Regions from separate parts of the Mesorhizobium sp. B2-8-3 genome, predicted to be linked through region 4. Evidence: riboswitches for the same ligand, from Rfam matches in the RefSeq annotation. Region 4 holds a riboswitch; each other region holds the start of a gene.
What was found. A riboswitch is a leader RNA that binds a small molecule or an ion and turns the genes downstream of it on or off. The one in region 4 is predicted to bind cobalamin.

Region 1 (4,766 bases), on a different contig from region 4:
CGCACCACCGAATAGGAATAGTGATAATAGCCGCCGCCATTGGCGCAGGAGCCCATCGAGATGACGTAGCGCGGCTCCGGCATCTGGTCGTAGACCTTGCGCAGCGCCGGGGCCATCTTGTTGGTCAGCGTGCCGGCGACGATCATGATGTCGGACTGGCGCGGCGACGCGCGCGGCGCGACGCCGAAGCGCTCCGAGTCATAGCGCGGCATCGAGGTGTGTATCATCTCGACCGCGCAGCAGGCGAGGCCGAAGGTCATGAACATCAGCGAGCCGCTGCGCGCCCAGGTGATCAGCGCTTCGGTCGAGGTGACAAGGAAACCCTTGTCGGCCAGTTCATTGTTGATTTCGAGGAAGAAGGGATCGTCCTCCCCCACCGGCCTGCCGGTGTTGGGGTCGATGATGCCCTTGGGCTTCGGCGCGACGAGGGTGCCTGAACTGTCGTTCAATCCCATTCCAGCGCTCCTTTTTTCCATTCATAGGCAAAGCCGATGGTCAGCACCGCCAGGAACACCATCATCGACCAGAAGCCGAGCATGCCGACCTTGGAGAAGGAGACCGCCCACGGGAACAGGAAGGCGACCTCGAGATCGAAGATGATGAACAGAATCGACACCAGGTAGAAGCGGATGTCGAATTTCATACGGGCGTCGTCAAACGAGTTGAAGCCGCATTCATAGGCGGAAAGCTTCTCCGGGTCGGGATTGCGGTAGGCCACCAGGAACGGCGCTATGAGCAGCGCAAGGCCGACGACCAGCGCCACGGCGATGAACAGGACGATCGGCAGATATGAACTCAGGAGTGCGCTCATGCGGCGGCTTTCCTTAGGCGGGCAGTTCACTTTGATTACAGCAACGAACTCTAATGCGGAAGCGTGACAGTTTAACCGCTGAACCGTTTTAAGAGGCCCATGCTGCAACGCGGCGAGGGTTAGCGCAGCGGTTTCGGTGACGCAAGTCAAACCTTGTTCAATTCGCGGCCTGGACGCCTTATCGGAAGAAACTGGTCCGATCCGCTCCTGTTTGATTTCCTTCGATTTTTACTCCACTTTTCTCTCCTGACATATCTCCCGCCATTTGCCTGCTAGCATGGCCGGAATCACCGGCTAAAAATCCGGCAAATGATCAGGGCAAGGCGCCTCGATGAAGGACAAGATTTCGCTGGCCATGGCGAGGCGCATTGCGCTCGGAGCACAGGGGTTCAACGACCCTAGGCCCGGCGGCGTTCCGGATCGCCGCCACCTTGCGCGCGTGCTTTCACGAACCGGCCTGTTGCAGATCGATTCCGTCAGCGCTGTGGTGCGCGCTCATTATATGCCGCTCTATTCTCGCCTCGGCCCCTACCCGCTTGCGCTGCTCGACAACGCCGCGGTCACCCGCAAGCGCGCGGTCTTTGAGTATTGGGCGCATGAGGCGTCGTTCCTGCCTGTCGAAACCTACCCTTTGATGCGCTGGCGCATGCTGCGCGCCGAGCAGGGCGACGAGATGTATCTCGGCCTGGCGAAATGGGGCCGGGAGCGCAAGGCGATGATCGACGAGATCTATGCGCAGGTCGCCGAACGCGGCCCGATCGCCGCGTCCGACATCGAAGGCCACAAGGGCAATGGCGGCTGGTGGGGCTGGAGCGAGGCCAAGCACGCTTTCGAATGGCTGTTCTGGGCCGGACGCATCACCACTGCCTACCGGCGCGGCTTCGAACGCTATTACGACCTGCCCGAGCGCGTTTTGCCGCAGGCCGTGCTCGACCTGCCGGTGCCCTCGGTCGAGGACGCGCATCGCGAATTGCTGCGCATCTCGGCCCGCGCCCATGGCATCGCCACCTATGGCGACCTTCGCGACTATTTTCGTCTCGCGCCGGGCGATACGAAAGACCGCATCGAGGAACTGGTCGAAGCGGGCGAACTGCTGCCTGTGAAGGTCGAGAGCTGGGACAAGACCGCCTATCTCCACAAGGACGCCCGCTTTCCACGCCGAATAGAGGCCCGCGCCCTGCTCGCCCCCTTCGATCCCGTCGTCTTCGAGCGCACCCGGACGGAAAAACTCTTCGGCTTCCGCTACCGCATCGAGCTCTACACGCCGGCCGAAAAGCGCCAATACGGCTACTACGTGCTGCCCTTCCTGCTTGGCGACCGCATCGTCGCCCGTGTCGATCTGCGAGCCGATCGGCCGGCGAGCGTGCTGCGCGTCCATGCTGCCTATGCCGAAACCGGTGCTCCCGCCGAAACGGCGGCCCAACTCTTCGACGAATTGAAGCAGATGCAGGCATGGCTCGGCCTGGAGGCGATCGAAGTGACGCCGGCCGGCGACCTCGGGCCGGCGCTGGCCGACATCGCGGTGTCGTAGCCGTGCGTTGACAGGCACCCGGCCGTAAGCCTAAATCCTGACCCAGACGGTCTTCTCCCGGCAAAGGGAGGAGCCAAGAGGGAATGCGGTGCGGGCCAACGCCCAAATCCGCGGCTGTCCCCGCAACTGTAAGCGACGAGCCCCGGCCGAAAACCACTGGGATGTTCCCGGGAAGGCGGCCTTCAAGGCGACGACTCGCGAGCCAGGAGACCTGCCGTCTGAGACTTTAAGTATCCGAATGCCCGGCGGGTTTTCCGGGCAAGGAGCCTGGTTTTGGATCGCAACGGCAGTTTCCCGGCAAATAGTGCGGATATTTCGTCCGAGCCCGACGCGCTGGCCGGCGTGACCGTCATCGTCTGCTCCTCCTGCCGCGACGAAACCGGCTCGGACGCCCATCCGCGTGCCGGCGCGCTGCTGGCTGAAGACACGCGCCGTGCCGCCTCCGGTGAAAACGTCCGCATCCGCACCGTCGAATGCCTCGGCAATTGCAAGCGCCGGCTGAGCGCCGCGCTGCTGCGCGACGGCTGCTGGAGCTATGTCTTCGGCGATCTGACCGCGACCAGCGGCGCCGACCTCATCGCCGGCGCAAAGCTCTTCGCCATCTCGACCGACGGCCTGATCCCCTGGCGCGGCCGGCCCGATTCTCTCAAGCGCGGCCTGGTTGCCCGCATCCCTCCCCTCGACATGCTGAAGGACTGACCATGAACGCTTCCGTTTCCCGTGTTCCCTGTACCGTCGTCACCGGCTTCCTCGGCGCCGGCAAGACGACGCTGATTCGCAACCTGCTCGAGAACGCCAAGGGCAAGCGGCTGGCGATCATCGTCAACGAGTTCGGTGATGTCGGCATCGACGGCGATATCCTGAAAGGCTGCGGCGTCGACACATGCCCGGAGGAAAACATCGTCGAGCTCGCCAATGGCTGCATCTGCTGCACCGTGGCCGACGATTTCGTGCCGGCGCTCGACCAGATCCTGTCGCTCAATCCCAAGGTTGACCACATCCTGATCGAAACCTCCGGCCTCGCTCTGCCGAAGCCGCTGGTCCAGGCCTTCCAGTGGCCGACGGTCAAGAGCCGCGTCACGGTCGACGGGGTCGTCGCCGTGGTTGATGGTCCGGCGCTGGCCGACGGCCGCGTCGCTTCCGACATGGATGCCCTGCAGGCCCAGCGCGCCGCGGACGTGACGCTCGACCATGACGATCCGGTCGAAGAGGTATTCGAGGACCAGATTGCCTGCGCCGACCTGATCATCCTGTCGAAGAGCGACCTGATGGATGCGGCCGGATCGCAGCGCGCCAACGCCGTCATCGGCAAGCACGTCGCGCGCGCCGTGAAGATCGTTCCGACCGCGCAAGGCAAGGTCGACCCGTCGGTGCTGCTCGGTCTCGGCCTCGCCGTCGAGGACGACATCGAGAACCGCAAGACCCATCACGACGACGAGCTCGACCATGAGCACGACGATTTCGATTCCTTCGTCATCGACATCCCTTCGGTCGCCAACCCCGATGAGCTGGCCGAGCGCGTCGCCCTTGCCGCCGAGCAGGAAAACGTGCTGCGCGTCAAAGGCTTCGTCGAGGTCGGCGGCAAGCCGATGCGGCTCCTGCTCCAGGCTGTCGGCCCGCGCGTCAATCATTATTACGACCGCGCCTGGACGGCCGAGGACGACCGCCGTTCGCGGCTCGTCGTCATCGGCCTCAAGGGGCTGAACCGCCCGGCGATCGAGCGTATCCTCGCCGGCTGAGGCAAAGACCAAAAAGCGATGCATATCCTCACCACGACATCCGCTTCGCTCGACGATCTCGCCGAGCCGGTCGACCTCAGGCAGACGCCTGCGGATGTGGTGGCCCTGTCCTTCACCGACAGCGACCTCGCCGGTCTGGCCGCCGCCTGGAAGGCCGATGCCGCGCGGCTGCCCGCGATGCGGCTTGCGGCGCTGCGCGACCTTCGCCACCCGATGTCGGTGGATCTTTGGATCGACAGCGTCGCCCGCCACGCCAAGGTCGTCCTGGTGCGCATCCTCGGCGGCTATGAGTGGTGGCGCTATGGCTGCGACCAGCTCGCCGCGGTCGCGCGCGAGCGCGGCATCAAGCTGGCGCTGCTGCCCGGCGAAAGCCATGACGAGGACCAGCGGCTGATCGAAGGCTCGACGCTGCCGCGTGCCGAGCTCGACGCGCTGCTCGGCTATTTCCGCGAAGGCGGGCCGGCCAATATGGCGGCGCTGGTGCAAAGGCTGGCAAAGCTTGCGGGGGCTGAGGCGGCCGTGGTTGATGCGGTCAGTGTGCCGAAGGCGGGGTATTATGAGCCGGGAGTTGGTGTCGTCGAGAAGTCGAACGTTTCAAGGGTCGGCATTCCTTCGCACCCCCCTCTGTCCTGCCGGACATCTCCCCCGCAAGGGGGGAGATCAGCCGTCACCCAAGCCGGCTCTA
Region 2 (4,766 bases), on a different contig from region 4:
GAAAGCCCGATATGCGGATGCGGGCGCACGTCGAGCGCATGGCCGGCGCGCAGGATCGCTGGCCCCATGCGGTCGAAGAAGATGAACGGCCCGACCAGACGGCGTTTTGCCGTCGGCAAGGCGCGGCGCACCTCGAAGCCGCCAATGTCCTTGGCGTTGGGGACGACCATCAGTTCGATCTGGTCGCAGGCGAAGGCATCGCCCGGTTCAGGATCGTTTCCCGGAAAGAAGCTCATGTCGGATCCTCAGGCGAAACGCAGCGCCGACCTGGCCTTCGCCTTGGCAGCTTCTTCCTCGCGATTGCGCGGTTCCTGGTTGGTTTCGAGCGAATCGATCAATTCGCGCGCGACAGCTGTGATCGCCTCGACCGCATGGTGGAAGGCATGCTCGTTGCGCTTGGAGGGCTTGGTCGAGCCGCTCAGTTTGCGCACGAATTGCAGCGCTGCGTCATGCACTTCGTCATTGGTCGCCGGCGGCTCGAAATTGGCCAGGGTCTTGATGTTGCGGCACATAGCTTGAACTCCTTACCTGCTTTGTCTGCCTCACCGTCGTCCAAATTACTCTGCGTCGTTACTCTGCGTCGAGCGGCTCCGTTCCTACCGGCTTGCCGTCGCGCGACAGCCTGATCTTCTCGACCTTGTCCTCGGCCGCTTTCAGCAGCCGGTCGCAATGCGCCTTCAGCGCTTCGCCGCGCTCGTAGATCTTGATCGACTGGTCGAGCGGGACGTCGCCGCGCTCAAGATCATCGACGATCTTCTCCAGCGCGTCGAGCGCCTGTTCGAAGCTCATCGCCTTGACGTCCTCATTGCCTTCCAATGCCATAGCCTATCCCTTCATCAGCCGCCCGACATGGGCGGCGACTGAAAATGCCAGTCCCTGCAGATCGTAGCCGCCTTCCAGCAGGCTGACGAGCCTGTTGGAGCTGTGGCGGCCGGCGCGCTCCATCAATTGCCCGGTCGCCCAGTCGAAATCATCCTCGGTCAGGTTGATCTCCGCGAGCGGATCGCGGTGGTGCGCGTCGAAGCCGGCTGAAATGATGATCAGGTCCGGCGCGAACGCATCGATCGAGGGCAGCACGCGCGACAGGAAGGCATCGCGGAACAGGTCGCTGCCGGTCTGCGGCGCGAGCGGCGCATTGACGATGTTGCCGGCGCCGGTTTCGCTTTTCGCTCCGGTACCGGGATAAAGCGGCATCTGGTGCGTCGAGCAATAGAGAACCGACGGGTCGTCCCAAAAAATGTCCTGTGTGCCGTTGCCGTGGTGGACGTCCCAGTCGACGATGGCGACGCGCTCGGCCTGATGCTTCTTCTGCGCGTAGCGGGCGGCGATCGCGGCCGTGTTGAACAGGCAGAAGCCCATCGCGGTGGTCTTTTCGGCGTGGTGACCCGGCGGACGGGCGGCGACGAAGACGTTGGCGGCACGGCCCTCGAAGACGTCGTCCACCGCCGCGTTGGCGCCGCCGATCGCCGTCACCACGGCCTGCCAGCTTTTCGGGCTGGCGCTGGTATCGGCGTCGATCGAGACGATGCCGTTCTCAGGGATCGCCGCGCGCACGCGCTCGACGAAATCCTCGGGATGCGCATAGAGGATCGTTTTCTCGTCGCCTTCGGGCGCCTTGACGCGGTCGAGCGCCGAAAAAGCCTCGTCGTCGAGCACGCGTTCGATGGCGCGCAGGCGGTCAGGCCGCTCGGGATGGCCGGGCGGCGTGAGGTGTTCCAGAAAGATCGGGTGCGTGTAGAGACGGGTGTCCATGGCGCCTAATCTAGGCACCGGCGGCGCGGATGACCATGTTTGAAAGCCGAATGGCTGGGGAAAATTGCGCCAGCCCATGTCGCTGGCGCCATTGGCGCGGCGCAAGCTTCGCGGTAAGGTTCTTCGCTGCCTGGTGCCCGCGACGCGGGAGAATCGGGAACACGGTTGAACTCCGTGGCGTGCCCAACGCTGTGAGGGGGACCGCGCCGGCAAAGCCACTGTCGATGACGGGAAGGCGCCGGATGCGGGAGGATCCCGAGCCAGAAGACCGGCCCGGCAGACATGGTTTTCCGCTTGGTCAGGCGGGGGACTGCTTGTCGCAAGGGGAAAAGCGATGACGGCAGCAGCGATCGCCGCGAGCGGCGACGACTTTGACCAATTGGCGCGCGACGCGGTCTATCGGGCGATGTTCACCAGGCGTGACGTGCGCAGCCATTTTATCCCCGACGATCTCGACGACAGCGTGTTGGCGCGGCTCATCACCGCCGCGCATCATGCGCCGTCGGTCGGCTACATGCAGCCGTGGAACTTCATCGTCATCCGCGATCCAGGCAGGCGTCAGCAGGTGCGCGACCTGTTCCTCGCCGCGCGCGAGCAGGAGCTGCCGGCGATCGAGGCGGAACGGCAGGCGCTTTACCGCAAGCTGAAGCTCGAGGGCATCTGCGAAAGCGCGCTCAATCTCTGCATCACCTGCGACCGGCAGCGGTCGAAGGACTCGCCGCTCGGGCGTTGGCACAATCCGGAGATGGATCTCTACAGCACCGTCTGCGCGGTGCAGAATTTCTGGCTGGCGGCGCGGGCCGAGGGTGTCGGCGTCGGCTGGGTCAGCATCATCGAGACGGAAGCGCTGAAGCAGCTCTTGTCGATCCCGGAACATGTGACGCCGATCGCCTATCTCTGCGTCGGCCGCGTCTCTGCCTTCGCGCCGAAGCCCGATCTCGAGGCGCATGGCTGGGGCAAGCGCCTGCCGCTGCCGGAGCTGGTGATGAGCGAGACTTTCCGCGGCGCCGGCGAGGCGCCGCTCAAATCGGCAATCGCCAGGCTTGGCGGCCCATCAAAGCCATGATCAGGCGGCTCTCGGGGTATCCCAGCGCGAGCCGCCGCCGAAAGAGCCCAGCGCCTTGTCGCGCAGTTCCCCGAACTTGGACGAGGCCTCGGCCAGCCGGTGGTCCCATTCGGGATTGGGCACCTGGCCCTCGATGGCTTCGAAATAGACCTGCATCAGCGAGGCAATGGCGAAGGGCTCGATGAAGGCCGCCTTGAAGGCCCAGGCAAAGACGATGGCCAGCACGAAAGCCCAGCCGGCAAGCTGGCCCGGCATGACCCAGAGGATCGCGGCCGCGGGCGCCAGCATCAACAGGAAGATGACGAAGGACACGCCCCACATGATCGCCGCCAGCCAGACGGCGTTCTTGACCATGTGCTTGCCGTTCTGGGCGTAGAGGACGACGCCTTGCCTGGCCGTCTCGAAGGGCGAGTTCGAATTGATGCGGATGTTGTAGCCGAGGATGATCTCGTCGACATAGGTCAGCGAGATACGGATGACGGTGTTGATGAAGCCGACCAGGCCGCTCAGGCCCGGGATCGGCAGGAAGGCGGCTATGCCGCCGATCAGGCCGGTGATGGCGCGGATGGCGCCCTTGACCAACTGGTCGACGACGAAAAGGATGTTGGCCTCGGCGAAACGCTGGGTGACCACTTCCTTGGCATAGGCGATCTGGTTCTGGCCGTCAGGGACATCGTGGCCGTCGATCAGATGCACCATGACGGCGATATGGCCCGCCTTCAGCACGTAGAGGATGTATTCGCGGATCCAGTAGACGGCGATCGACACGACGCCGAAGCCGACCACGCCGCCCCACAGAGCGAAGGACATCGGCCCGTCGGGATCGGTCGAGATGTGGCCGACGCCGTAGCCGACGCTGGCCCCCGTCCCAGTCGCCATGATGTAGGCAACCGTGATGCCGAAATAGACGATCATGCGAAAGACGATGAACGGCCATGTCCGCATCATGATGGACACCGACCTGGCGATGCTGAAGTCCCACATGCCCCGACTCTCCACACCCCCGCGCATGATCCCGAAAATCGGAATCGATTTTTGGGAAGGGCCATGCGCTGAATCAAAGTTTTTACAGCGTCCTTTGCGCGTTCAAAGAACGCGCGGCGCTGTAAGAGTTGGCGGTGGAGGATGCGCTCGCCCCATTGATTGTCAATCGCGGCGGGGTTGCGGCGGCCGGAAAGCGGTGCACAACCCGGTGGCTTGGTTACCCAAGCGTGCCGTCAACCCTCTTGCGCAAGCCTTCGAGCAGTTGCTTGAATGCCGCGATCGCCTTCTTCGACGTCGCTTCGGGATCCTTCGAATTGGCGATGCGCTGCGCGGCCTGGCTGCTGGCGCCATTGATCAGCCGTGAGGTGGTCTCGGGATCAAGCTCTGGAACGACCACCCCCTCGTCCTGCAGCTTCGTCAGATGGTCGGTCATCGAGGCGATGCAAGCGCTGGCATTCGGCCACTGCGCCGGGTCGCCGAGCACCGCCGGACCGTCGCGGAACATGATGCGCTGGATTTCCGGCTCCAGCGCCATTTCGATATAGCTGGTGCATTCATCGACGAAATGCTGCCAGCGGGTCGGCGCCTTCGAAGCCACCTCGTTCACCCGCTCGGCCATTTCGCCGTCGATCTCGGCGATCACCGCCTGCAGCAGCCCCTTCTTGTCGCCGAAATGATGGTAGAGCGCGCCGCGCGTCAGGCCGGCCGACGCGGTGAAATCGTCCATCGAGGCCTCGGCGTAGCCGACCGTGCCGAAGGCGTGGCGGGCGGCCGCGATCAGCTTGGCGCGCGTTTCGGCGATCATCTCCTTGCGCGGTCTGTGCATGGCTCTGGCCCTACTCACATACGTTTCGTATGCCAATTGACATACGCTGCGTATGAACTATCTCACATTCATACGCAGCGCATGTAGTTTTAGTATGCAACCTTGTCGAGGAGCAGGATCATGCGAAACCCCTATGCG
Region 3 (4,766 bases), on a different contig from region 4:
GCGCGGCCCTGGACGACGGCAGCGAGCTTCCAGGCAAGGTTCACCGCATCGCCCATGCCGGTGTTCATCCCCTGTCCGCCGGCCGGGCTGTGGATGTGGCCAGCGTCGCCGCAGAGGAACACACGGCCGACGCGAAAATTCTCGGCGACGCGATGATGGACCCGGTAGGTCGAGAACCAGTTGACCTCGTCGACCGTTACGCCGGTGTCGCGCTCGACGTCGGCGCGTATCGCCTCGAAGCTGATCGTCTCGTCCGCCTCATGCGCCTTCGGCACGATGCCGATCAGCCGGATCGAACCCGACTGCCGGACCGGCATGACGATGGCAAAACCGTAGGTGCTGATGGTCGTGTCCATGCCGTTGCGGGTGATGTCGCCACGGCCTTTCACGTCGACGACGTAGAAGGACTGTTCGTAGGCGCCGCCGGGAAAGCCGATATTCAGCCCGTGGCGCACTGTGCTGTGGGCGCCGTCGCAACCGGCGAGGTAGTTGGCGACGACGGTTTCCGTCTGGCCTTCCTTGCTCAGCGTCGCGATGACCGCGTGGCCCTTGTCCTGGAAAGCGATGAGCTCCGTGCCGCGCTCCACCTCGACGCCGGCGCGCTCCAGATGCGTGATCAGCACGCGCTCGTGGATGTCCTGCGGCAGCGCGAAGGCGAAGGAATAGGGGCTGATGCCGCGGCCGAAATCGGCGAGCGGGAGTCTCGCGGCGACGCCTGCCGGCGTATGCACGGTGAGCTGTTCGATCTTCACGCCCGCGGCAAGCACGTCGTCGACGATGCCGATCTGGCGGTGGAATTCCAGCGTGCGCGCCTGGACGGCCAGCGCGCGCGAGGTTTCGCCGGGAGCGGCGGCCTTGTCGAAGATGCGCACCGGAACGCCGAGCTTGGTCAACCAGAGCGCGAGCGTCAGCCCGGTCGGGCCGGCGCCGGCGATGAGGACCTTGGTCTTTGACATGGTCATTTTCCTTCTCCCTCAACGATACGGACTTTTTCGTGTTCCCGCAGCCGGTTAACGCCGGCAGTGACGACCCGGTCGCCCTTGGTGAGCCCGGCACTGACGACTACGCGGTCGGTCTCGTAGCGGGCGATGGTGACCGGCTTGAGCTCGACAGCCGACGAGGCCGACACCACCCAGACGGCGGGCTTGCCTTCCTTGTCGAACAGCGCGCTGCCCGGCAGCAGCACGACAGGCGCGCCGGCGATCTCGACGCGGCCGGCGACACTTGCGCCGAAGCGCATCTCGTCAGGCGCATTCTCAAGCGAAACCTTCACCTGGAAGGTGCGGGTGGCGGCGTCGGCCATCGGCGCTATCTCGCGCACAGTGCCGGCGGTCGAGACCGCCGGATTGCTGAGCAGCGAGACGGTGACGGCGGGTATCTTTCGACCGCGCCGGTCGCTGGTAAAGGCTGCTTCCGCGATAGAGAACACCGCGTCGCGGCTCTCCGGATCGGCGACGCGTACCACCATCTGCCCAACATTGACCGATTGGCCGGCCTCGGCGCCGGTGGCGGTGACGATGCCGTCGAATTCGGCCCGGAGCTCGGTGTAACCGAGCTGGTCCTTGGCCATCGCGAAGGCGATGTTCGCCGATTTCAGCTTGGCCTCGGCCGAGCGCAGATTCTTTAGCGTCGCGTCATGGTTGGCGCGTGTCGTGAAACCCTTGGCGAGCAGCGCGCTGATACGCGCTTCGGCGGCGCTGGCTTCCACCAGCACGGCCTCGGCCGCTGTCACATCGGCTTCCGCGCTGGCCAGCCGGTTTCGATAATCCTGGTCGTCGACCCGGGCGAGCACCTCGCCCTTCTTCACCGTGGCGCCGACCTCGGCGGTGCGCTGGATGAGCTTGCCGGAAACGCGAAAACCGAGATCGCTCTCCAGCCTCGGCTTGATCTCGCCGATGGCGACGCGGTTATCCGCGACGGGTTCCGGCGAGACCGAAACTGCCTTGACCAGCTTGGTTTCGGGCGTGCCCGGCGCGACGTTCGATGCTTCGCTTCTGGCGCCGTGCCAGACCATCACGGCACCGCAAGCGAGCGCGGCGATGGAGCCGGCGACAAGGCGGCGCCTGAGCGGCTTGTTGTGCCCAAGAGGACTGTTGTGAAAACGTGCGGCAATCATGTCGTCTCCGTGCCCAAGGTTGCGGCCGCGCTTGGGAGGACGCGGCGGTCGGGAAAACTGCGTTGGCTGGCAGGGGATCGAGGCGTTGCAACCTGTCTTTCGCCAGCCCGATCTTTTTGCGATTTCGGCTCCGGCAAATCCCGAACGGTTTCTGAAAATTTTCCGATGTTTGGGTGAGACGGCGCGAGGAGGGATTGACTGCTACGCATTCGTTGGTGTGTAACGTTATTACATATCATAACGAGAATCGAACCACGAATGCATTTCTCCAGGCAGGTCGCTTCACGCGGTGATGAACGCGCGCAGAAGCCGTTGCGACTCGCGCGCGGACAACCTACGATGGCTGCGTCATGGTCCCCGAGCCGCAAGGCGAGGGGTGAAAAAGGGAACACGGTGAGATCCGGTCTGGATCGAACCCGTGGCTGCCCCCGCAACTGTGAGCGGCGAGCTCCATCCGAAACGCCACTGGCCGGCAAGGCTGGGAAGGCGGATGGCGCAACGACCCGCGAGCCAGGAGACCTGCCATCGACATGAGTTGACCGGACGGGGTGTGCCGGGAGGAGACGCGAGCACCGGTCTTGTCGGCCGGCTCGTCCAGCATCCTTCCGTCGCCATTTTGGAAAGTGACGGAAATGTTGGACGCCTCGAGAGCAATTTCAGGAAAAGTGTGTAGCGGTTTTCCGTCTGGAATTGTGTCAAAACAAAGAGATAGAGCGGTTCGCCGTTTCCGTGAAACGGTGAAACGCTCGAGCCATCGCATCATCGTCTGTTCTTTGTGCCGCGATACCGTGACTGGGCTGAGGTCCGGCGAGGGTTTGTGCGCCGACCTGCGCTCCAGGCTTTCCTTGCAGCCGGCGCCTTCCTTTGCCATCGAGACCATCGACTGCATGGCGGGTTGCGCGCGGCCGCTCACCGTGGCCTTCATGGCGCAAGGCAAAGCCACCTATCTCTTCGGTTCCATCGACAGGGGCACCGACGCCGGCGCGCTGGTCGAATTTGCCAGGCTCTATGCCTCGCTGCCCGACGGTTGGTGCAATTCCGGCCAGCGCCCGGCAAGGCTCGCCGGCAAGATACTGGCGCGCATCCCCGCCGCGGGTAAGGCCAGGGAGCAAGTCCGGTGAGCGTGCCCCTGCTTGAAGCCCGCGATCTGGGCGCCACGGCAAACGGCCGGACGCTGGTCGAGGATGTCAGCCTGTCGCTGGCGGCGGGTGAGCGCCTCGCCATCATCGGCCCGAACGGCGCCGGCAAGACGACCCTGCTGCGCATGTTGTGCGGGGCGTTGTCGCCGAGCCACGGCGAGGTTCGCCTGGCCGGCCGCCGGCTGGACAGGATCACCGCCGCCGAGCGGGCGCTCAGCATCGCCGTGGTCGGCCAGACGGACCAGCCGGATCCACGGCTGGCGCTCATCGACTATGTCGAGCTTGGCCGCGTCCCGCATGCCGGCCTGAGGCGCCGGCACGACGACCGCGACATCGTCGTCGAAGCACTGCGCCGGACCGGGCTCTTGCCACTGCTCGCGCGCAGCATCGGCTCGCTCTCCGGCGGCGAGCGCCAGCGCGCGCAGCTCGCCCGTGCCATCGCGCAAGAGCCGAAGATCCTGTTCCTCGACGAGCCGACCAACCACCTTGACCCGCGCGCCCGCGCAGAACTGCTCGAACTGGTGGCCGAATTCAGCATGACCGTGGTCGCCGTGCTGCACGATCTCGCCTTGGTGGCGCCCTTCGCCACCAACGTCGCGGTGATGAGCAACGCCCGGCTGCACGCGCTGGCACCGCCGCGCGAGGCGCTGGCGCAGCCGCATATCCGCGAGGTTTTCGGCATCGACGTGCTGCGCCTGCGGCACCCGACCGAGGACCGCGAGCTCACCGTCTTCGAGCTGCCCACGCGCGCTTCCTCGCCATCCTGAACCTGCCCAACCCAAACAAGGAGCACCATCCCGTGAAACGCCTCGCTTTGTCGTTTGCCTTCTCGCTTCTCGCCTCGGCCGCCTTCGCCTTCCCGGTCACCGTCGACAGCTGCGGCAAGGCGCTCACTTTCGATGCACCGCCAAAACGCGCCGTCATCCAGGACCTCAACATGGCCGAGATGGCCTTCGCGCTGAAGCTGCAGCCGTCGATCGTCGGGCTTACCGGCATCACCGGCTGGTACAAGGTCGGCCCCGAGTTCAAGGCGGAGCAAGGCTCCATCCCGGAGCTGGCGCCAAAATATCCGACGCTGGAAAACCTCGTCGCCGTGCAGCCGGATTTCTTCTTCGCCGGCTGGTATTACGGCATGAAGCCGGGCGGCGAGGTCACGCCCGACACGCTCGCCCCGCACGGCATCAAGACGCTGGTGCTGACCGAAAGCTGCGTCCATCTCGACAAGAACCGGCCCGTCGCCTCGATGGACTTGCTCTATGGCGACGTCGAGAAGCTCGGCAAGATCTTCGGCAAGGAGACGGAGGCCGAAAAGCTGGTCGCCGGCTGGAAGGCCGAGCTTGCCGATATCACCGCCAAGGTCGGCGACCGCAAGGGCACGCGCGTGTTCCTCTACGATTCCGGCGAGGACAAGCCCTTCACCGCCGGCAAGTTCGCCATTCCCAACGCCATGATCGCAGCCGCCGGCGGCGAAAACATCATGGCCGACATGGAGACGAGCTGGGGCAACACCG
Region 4 (4,766 bases):
CCTGTCGGTGGCGCTGGCGGTCTATTCCGGCTCGTCCAAGGGATTTGCGGGCAAGCTTTCGGGTCCGGTCGTCCCGGCGGACGACGACAACCGGCTCTACCGGATCGACCGCGTCCACATGAATTCGGTCGAGGCGCTGGCCCCTTTCGTCGTGCCCGTGATGCTGGCGATGATGGTCGGCGTCGGCCCGGTGACGCTCGCCGTGCTTGTCTGGGTTCACCTGGCGATACGCCTCGTACACATGGTCATCTACCTGCGTGGAGGAAACGCCGCCAAGGGCGGCAGCGTCAGGACAATCTTCTATGTCTCGGGCGCGCTGGTCACGCTTGTTCTCATCCTCGTGACGGGGTGGGCGGCGCTTCGCTGAGCAGCTTTCGCTTCGTCGGCGGAACCCTCAGCCGATCAGAGGTTCATCCCTGCACAACCACAGGAGATCCACCATGGGCCATTGGCCTGCAACAGGTAAATGGCGAGCAGCGCCACCCAAACGGCTGTCCTGCTCATTCGCAAATCCCTGTTGGTCCGGCAATGAACGCGCTCGCGGCGGTTACGTTCCCGATATGCCAGGCTGCACATCGCCTTGGGCAGGATCAAGTAACGAATTGGTGGGACGGCTGCGCATCAGTCCTTCGGCGCGTTGCTGTAGAGCGCCACGCCGACGCGGTCGTTGCGCCGCCACCGCACCAGAGCGCGATAGGCCGTATCGTCGGCCGGGACCTCGAGCAGGAAGCGGTCCGGGATCTCCACATCGGCGCCGACGCGCAATTCCGCACCTTGCTCGTGCTGATTTCTGACCGAGCAGCCGATCCTGACGCCGGCGGCGATGATCGTGGCTTCCTTGAGCACGAATTCGCGCGCATGAAGACGGCGCTCGGTCTCGGGAAAATTGGCCATATCCGGCGGGCTCCTCAGGCAAGGCTCTCCTCGCAACAGGGCAGCACCATAGCAGCGAGGCGTTTCCGTTCCGTTAGCAATCACTGAAACGCGGAACGGCAGCTTCATAGGCCGACCGCGTTCATCGGGATCTTTCATGCCCAGAGGGTTCAACCAGAGACGATGACCCCGCTCGCGTGCAGGACCCAGCGGCGGCCGTCGCCGCGGAACTCGGTGAGTGACAGCGGCTCGATGTCGATCTTCCAGACCGAGGAGAGCGGCGCACCCAGCACATGCACCATGGCGGCGCGGATCGGCACGGCATGGGTGAGCGCGATGGTGTGGCCGCTCTCGGCGGCCAGGCGCTCCAGCAGTGCCGCGCCGCGCGAGGCCACCGCGGCAAGCGACTCGCCGCCATGGGGTGCGGCATCCGGATCGGAAAGCCATGCCGCCATGCCTTCCGGATCCTCCGCCTGCACCTCCTCGAAACTTTTGCCGGCCCAGCGCCCGAAATCCTGTTCGCCAAGCAGCGGCTCGACCGTCGCCGCCAGGCCGAGCGCCTCGGCCGTCTGCCGCGCGGCCCGCGCCGGACTCGTCCAGACGCGGTCGGCGCGGCGCAGCGAAGCGGCCAGCGCGCCGGCACGCTCGAAGGCTCGCGGCTCCGGCGCCTCGTCACTCGGAAAACGACCCTTGCGCGTGGCCTGCGTCGCGCCGCTTGCGATCATCGTCAGGCGGGCGAGCATCCCAAAACTCCGTGGTCCAGTGAAATTTCGGCCGCGCGAAGCCGTGTTGGCCATTACATGTCGTTGACAGGCGAACGAAGTGCTGACAAGTGTTTTAGCGCTATACGGGATTGGAAGCCGGTGCGAGTCCGGCACGGTCGCGCCACTGTGATCGGCACCAGCCGAAAGTCAGGCCTTATTCCGCAGCATTGTTCGATCAACGGGACGCAGTATCCCACGGGAGGTCAATATGTCCGACACCACCTTCGCCCCCAGCTACGGTCCGGTTGCGATTCCGGTTCGCGAGCTTCTGCCGTGGGCCATCTTCGCCGGCCTGCTGTTGATGCTGGCGATCTATTTCGTCGGGGCGGAAGAAGGCGCGACGTCGCTGATCCGCGGCACCTATGTGCACGAATTCGTGCATGACGGCCGCCACCTGCTCGGCTTCCCCTGCCACTAAGGCGGTTCAGCATCGGTGAACTCGCTTCGATTTTGGTCTAACGCGATTCCGGACGGAAAACCGGCACGCAGTTTTCCTGGAATTGCTGGGTTGGTTTAACGCTATTCCTGACGGAAAACCGCTACGCACTTTTCCTGGAATTGCTTAGAGGGTTAACGACATGGTCGGAAAACTTTTGCTGCGCGGCATGCTTGTCGGGCTGGTTGCGGGGATTCTGGCATTCGCCTTCGCCCGCGTCTATGGCGAGCCGCAGGTCGACAAGGCGATCGCCTTCGAGGAACAGCAGGCCCAGACGGCCGGCGAGGCGCCGGAGCCCGAGATGGTGAGCCGCGTCACGCAGGCCGGCATCGGTCTCGCAACCGGCGTGCTGGTCTATGGCGCCGCCCTCGGCGGGCTGTTCTCGCTGGTCTTCGCCTATGCCTATGGCCGGCTGGGTTCGCTTGGGCCCCGTGGCACTTCGGCGCTCATCGCGCTGCTCGGCTTCCTGGCGGTGATCGTGGTGCCCGGCCTCAAATACCCGGCCAACCCGCCCGCGGTCGGCAATGCCGAGACCATCGGCTACCGCACGGAATTGTTCTTCATCATGATCGTGGTCTCGATCGCGGCGATGGTGGCGGCGGTCGGCCTGGCGCAGCGGCTGTGGACCCGGCTCGGCGCCTGGAACGCCTCGATCGTGGCTGGGCTGGCCTTCCTCGTCGTCTTCGCGCTGGTGAAGGCAGCCCTGCCAGACATCAACGAAGTACCGGAGAACTTCTCGGCGACGGTGCTGTGGCAGTTCCGCGTCGCCTCGCTCGGCATCCAGCTTGTGCTATGGACCGTCGTCGGGCTCGGCTTCGGCGCGGTTGCCGAGCGCGTGGTCGCGGCGCGCGACCAGCGCAGCCCTGCCCGCCGCTTCGCCTGAAATCCGATGCGTCGGCCGCCACGGTTCCTTGCCCTGGCGGCCATTTTCTTTTTGGCGACCGCCCTTTCGATCATGACGGCGGGAGCACCCGCCGAAGCGCATAGCGGATCCTTCGCCCCGCCTCCTCCCGGCATCCAGATCCCGAGCCTGACACACGGCCAGATGGCCGTGATCGCCCGCTACCGCGGCGAGATCCTCGAGCTCGCCCAGCACCAGACCGCGACCGACCCGACCTTCCGGCGGCTCTACAATCACGGCAATCTGCAATACACCTATTGCCTGTGGGGCCTGATGCCGGGAAGCCTCGCCGACGAGGAGAGCCCCTTCAACGAATGCAGCCACGCCTACCTCGCCACCGCCAAGGCGCTGCTCACCCATATGGCGACGATGCCCTCAGCCGAACGCAACGCGAAAGCACTGATCTCCGATATCGACGCCGACATGGTGCGCAGCGGCGCGTCGTGGATCCTGTGCCAGTATAGCGGCGAGTCTTTCAGCACCGGCGCCGTCGTCGAGCCCAGATGGCGCGACATGGTCTTCCACCTGCCGAGCCTCTGCGTGCTGCTTGCCACGATAGCGGCGCTCGTCGCCGCCGCATGGTCCATCTTCGGCACGCCGCGCGCCCGCGCGGCCTAGCCGAGCGCTGCGCGCAGGCGTAAGCATCGGCAATTGTCCGGTTCCCGGATTCGCAGCCGCCAGCCATGTTCGCCCCCGAAGCCTTCGCCGTCACCGCCGCCTTATGCAGCGCGCTGAGCTCCATGTTCCTGAGCGAGCTCAAGGGCCGCGTTCCCCTGCTCCAGCTTGCCCGCTGGCAGATGCTCGCAACCTTCGTGATGACCGGCTCGGTGTCGTTGGCGATCGGCGGCTGGCACACGATCGGAGCGAGGGAGTTCTGGCTGCTTGCCGGATCGAGCTTCGCCGGCATCAGCATTGCCAGCTCGACCTATTTCGCCACCATCTATTCGGTCGGCCCGCGCATCACGGCGCTGCTCTTCTCGCTCACCTCGCCTTTCGCCCTGGCGCTCGGCTATCTCGTGCTCGGCGAAACCATCAGCCGCTGGCAGGCGCTGGGCGTGGCGCTGGCGCTTGCCGGCATCGTGCTTGCCATCGGTGGGCAAACGCCGGGGGTCAACGCGGCCTCGGACCCCGGACGATGCTTGCTGATGGCGCCCGAGACGGCAGGCATGGACAACTGATACGATCGGCGTTGCGGCTCACGCTCCGTGGCTGAGGTTGTTCAATGTCGCTCGTTTACAGACCTGCTCGCGCCGATGATCTCGTGGCGACCGATGCGCTGGTGGTGGCCAGCATCAATGAGCTTACCACTCGGCACGGCTTTGGCCCGATGGCGGCGACGAGCCCTCCCAACTTTCAGCTGTTTTCGCTCGAGGACGACCCCGGCGGCCTGTGGGTGGCGGAAGATGACGGGGACATTGCCGGCTTCGCCTGGAGCTGGGTATGCGGCGATATCTGGTTCCTCGCCCAGCTGTTCGTCGATCCTGGCCGACAAGGCCGCGGCATCGGAAACACGCTGCTGGAACGGACCATGGAGCATGCCCGCGCATCAGGCGCAGCCCACAAGGCACTTATAACATTCACCTTCAATCGTGTGTCGCAGGGGCTTTACATGCGGCACGGCTTGTTTCCCAAAACGCCGATCTACCTTCTCAGCGCCGCGCGCGAACGGGTGACCAAGGCATTGGCTCGACCGTTGCGTGCCGTCGAAATGGACGACAGCGCCGCGACGATGGAGAAACTTGCCGAGATCGACGCCTGTGCCCTGGGCGCCTCGCGGGTGAAGCATCATCGC

Region 1: another riboswitch for cobalamin. It lies ahead of FJ418_RS24935 (DUF1636 family protein); the one in region 4 lies ahead of FJ418_RS17585 (CbtB domain-containing protein).
Region 2: another riboswitch for cobalamin. It lies ahead of bluB (5,6-dimethylbenzimidazole synthase); the one in region 4 lies ahead of FJ418_RS17585 (CbtB domain-containing protein).
Region 3: another riboswitch for cobalamin. It lies ahead of FJ418_RS16860 (DUF1636 family protein); the one in region 4 lies ahead of FJ418_RS17585 (CbtB domain-containing protein).

The regions. Positions count from the first base shown of each region.
Region 1 is NZ_VFTW01000022.1:35,394-40,159, forward strand. It holds gene FJ418_RS24920 (NADH-quinone oxidoreductase subunit B) at 1-455, opposite strand, end outside; gene FJ418_RS24925 (NADH-quinone oxidoreductase subunit A) at 446-811, opposite strand; gene FJ418_RS24930 (winged helix-turn-helix domain-containing protein) at 1,143-2,342, shown strand; cobalamin riboswitch at 2,373-2,576, shown strand; gene FJ418_RS24935 (DUF1636 family protein) at 2,616-3,041, shown strand; gene cobW (cobalamin biosynthesis protein CobW) at 3,044-4,081, shown strand; gene FJ418_RS24945 (cobaltochelatase subunit CobN) at 4,100-4,766, shown strand, end outside.
Region 2 is NZ_VFTW01000021.1:31,710-36,475, forward strand. It holds gene FJ418_RS24370 (pirin family protein) at 1-236, opposite strand, end outside; gene FJ418_RS24375 (DUF2277 domain-containing protein) at 246-512, opposite strand; gene FJ418_RS24380 (exodeoxyribonuclease VII small subunit) at 571-822, opposite strand; gene FJ418_RS24385 (histone deacetylase family protein) at 826-1,752, opposite strand; cobalamin riboswitch at 1,867-2,044, shown strand; gene bluB (5,6-dimethylbenzimidazole synthase) at 2,087-2,818, shown strand; gene FJ418_RS24395 (hypothetical protein) at 2,819-3,802, opposite strand; gene FJ418_RS24400 (TetR/AcrR family transcriptional regulator) at 4,020-4,628, opposite strand; gene FJ418_RS24405 (MFS transporter) at 4,749-4,766, shown strand, end outside.
Region 3 is NZ_VFTW01000010.1:61,944-66,709, forward strand. It holds gene FJ418_RS16850 (FAD-dependent monooxygenase) at 1-962, opposite strand, end outside; gene FJ418_RS16855 (efflux RND transporter periplasmic adaptor subunit) at 959-2,116, opposite strand; cobalamin riboswitch at 2,451-2,658, shown strand; gene FJ418_RS16860 (DUF1636 family protein) at 2,854-3,237, shown strand; gene FJ418_RS16865 (ABC transporter ATP-binding protein) at 3,234-4,022, shown strand; gene FJ418_RS16870 (ABC transporter substrate-binding protein) at 4,055-4,766, shown strand, end outside.
Region 4 is NZ_VFTW01000011.1:18,529-23,294, reverse strand. It holds gene FJ418_RS17600 (MAPEG family protein) at 1-367, shown strand, start outside; gene FJ418_RS17595 (PilZ domain-containing protein) at 622-894, opposite strand; gene FJ418_RS17590 (histidine phosphatase family protein) at 1,044-1,616, opposite strand; adenosylcobalamin (AdoCbl) riboswitch at 1,702-1,845, shown strand; gene FJ418_RS17585 (CbtB domain-containing protein) at 1,846-2,055, shown strand; gene FJ418_RS17580 (CbtA family protein) at 2,216-2,956, shown strand; gene FJ418_RS17575 (hypothetical protein) at 3,008-3,592, shown strand; gene FJ418_RS17570 (DMT family transporter) at 3,658-4,152, shown strand; gene FJ418_RS17565 (GNAT family N-acetyltransferase) at 4,197-4,766, shown strand, end outside.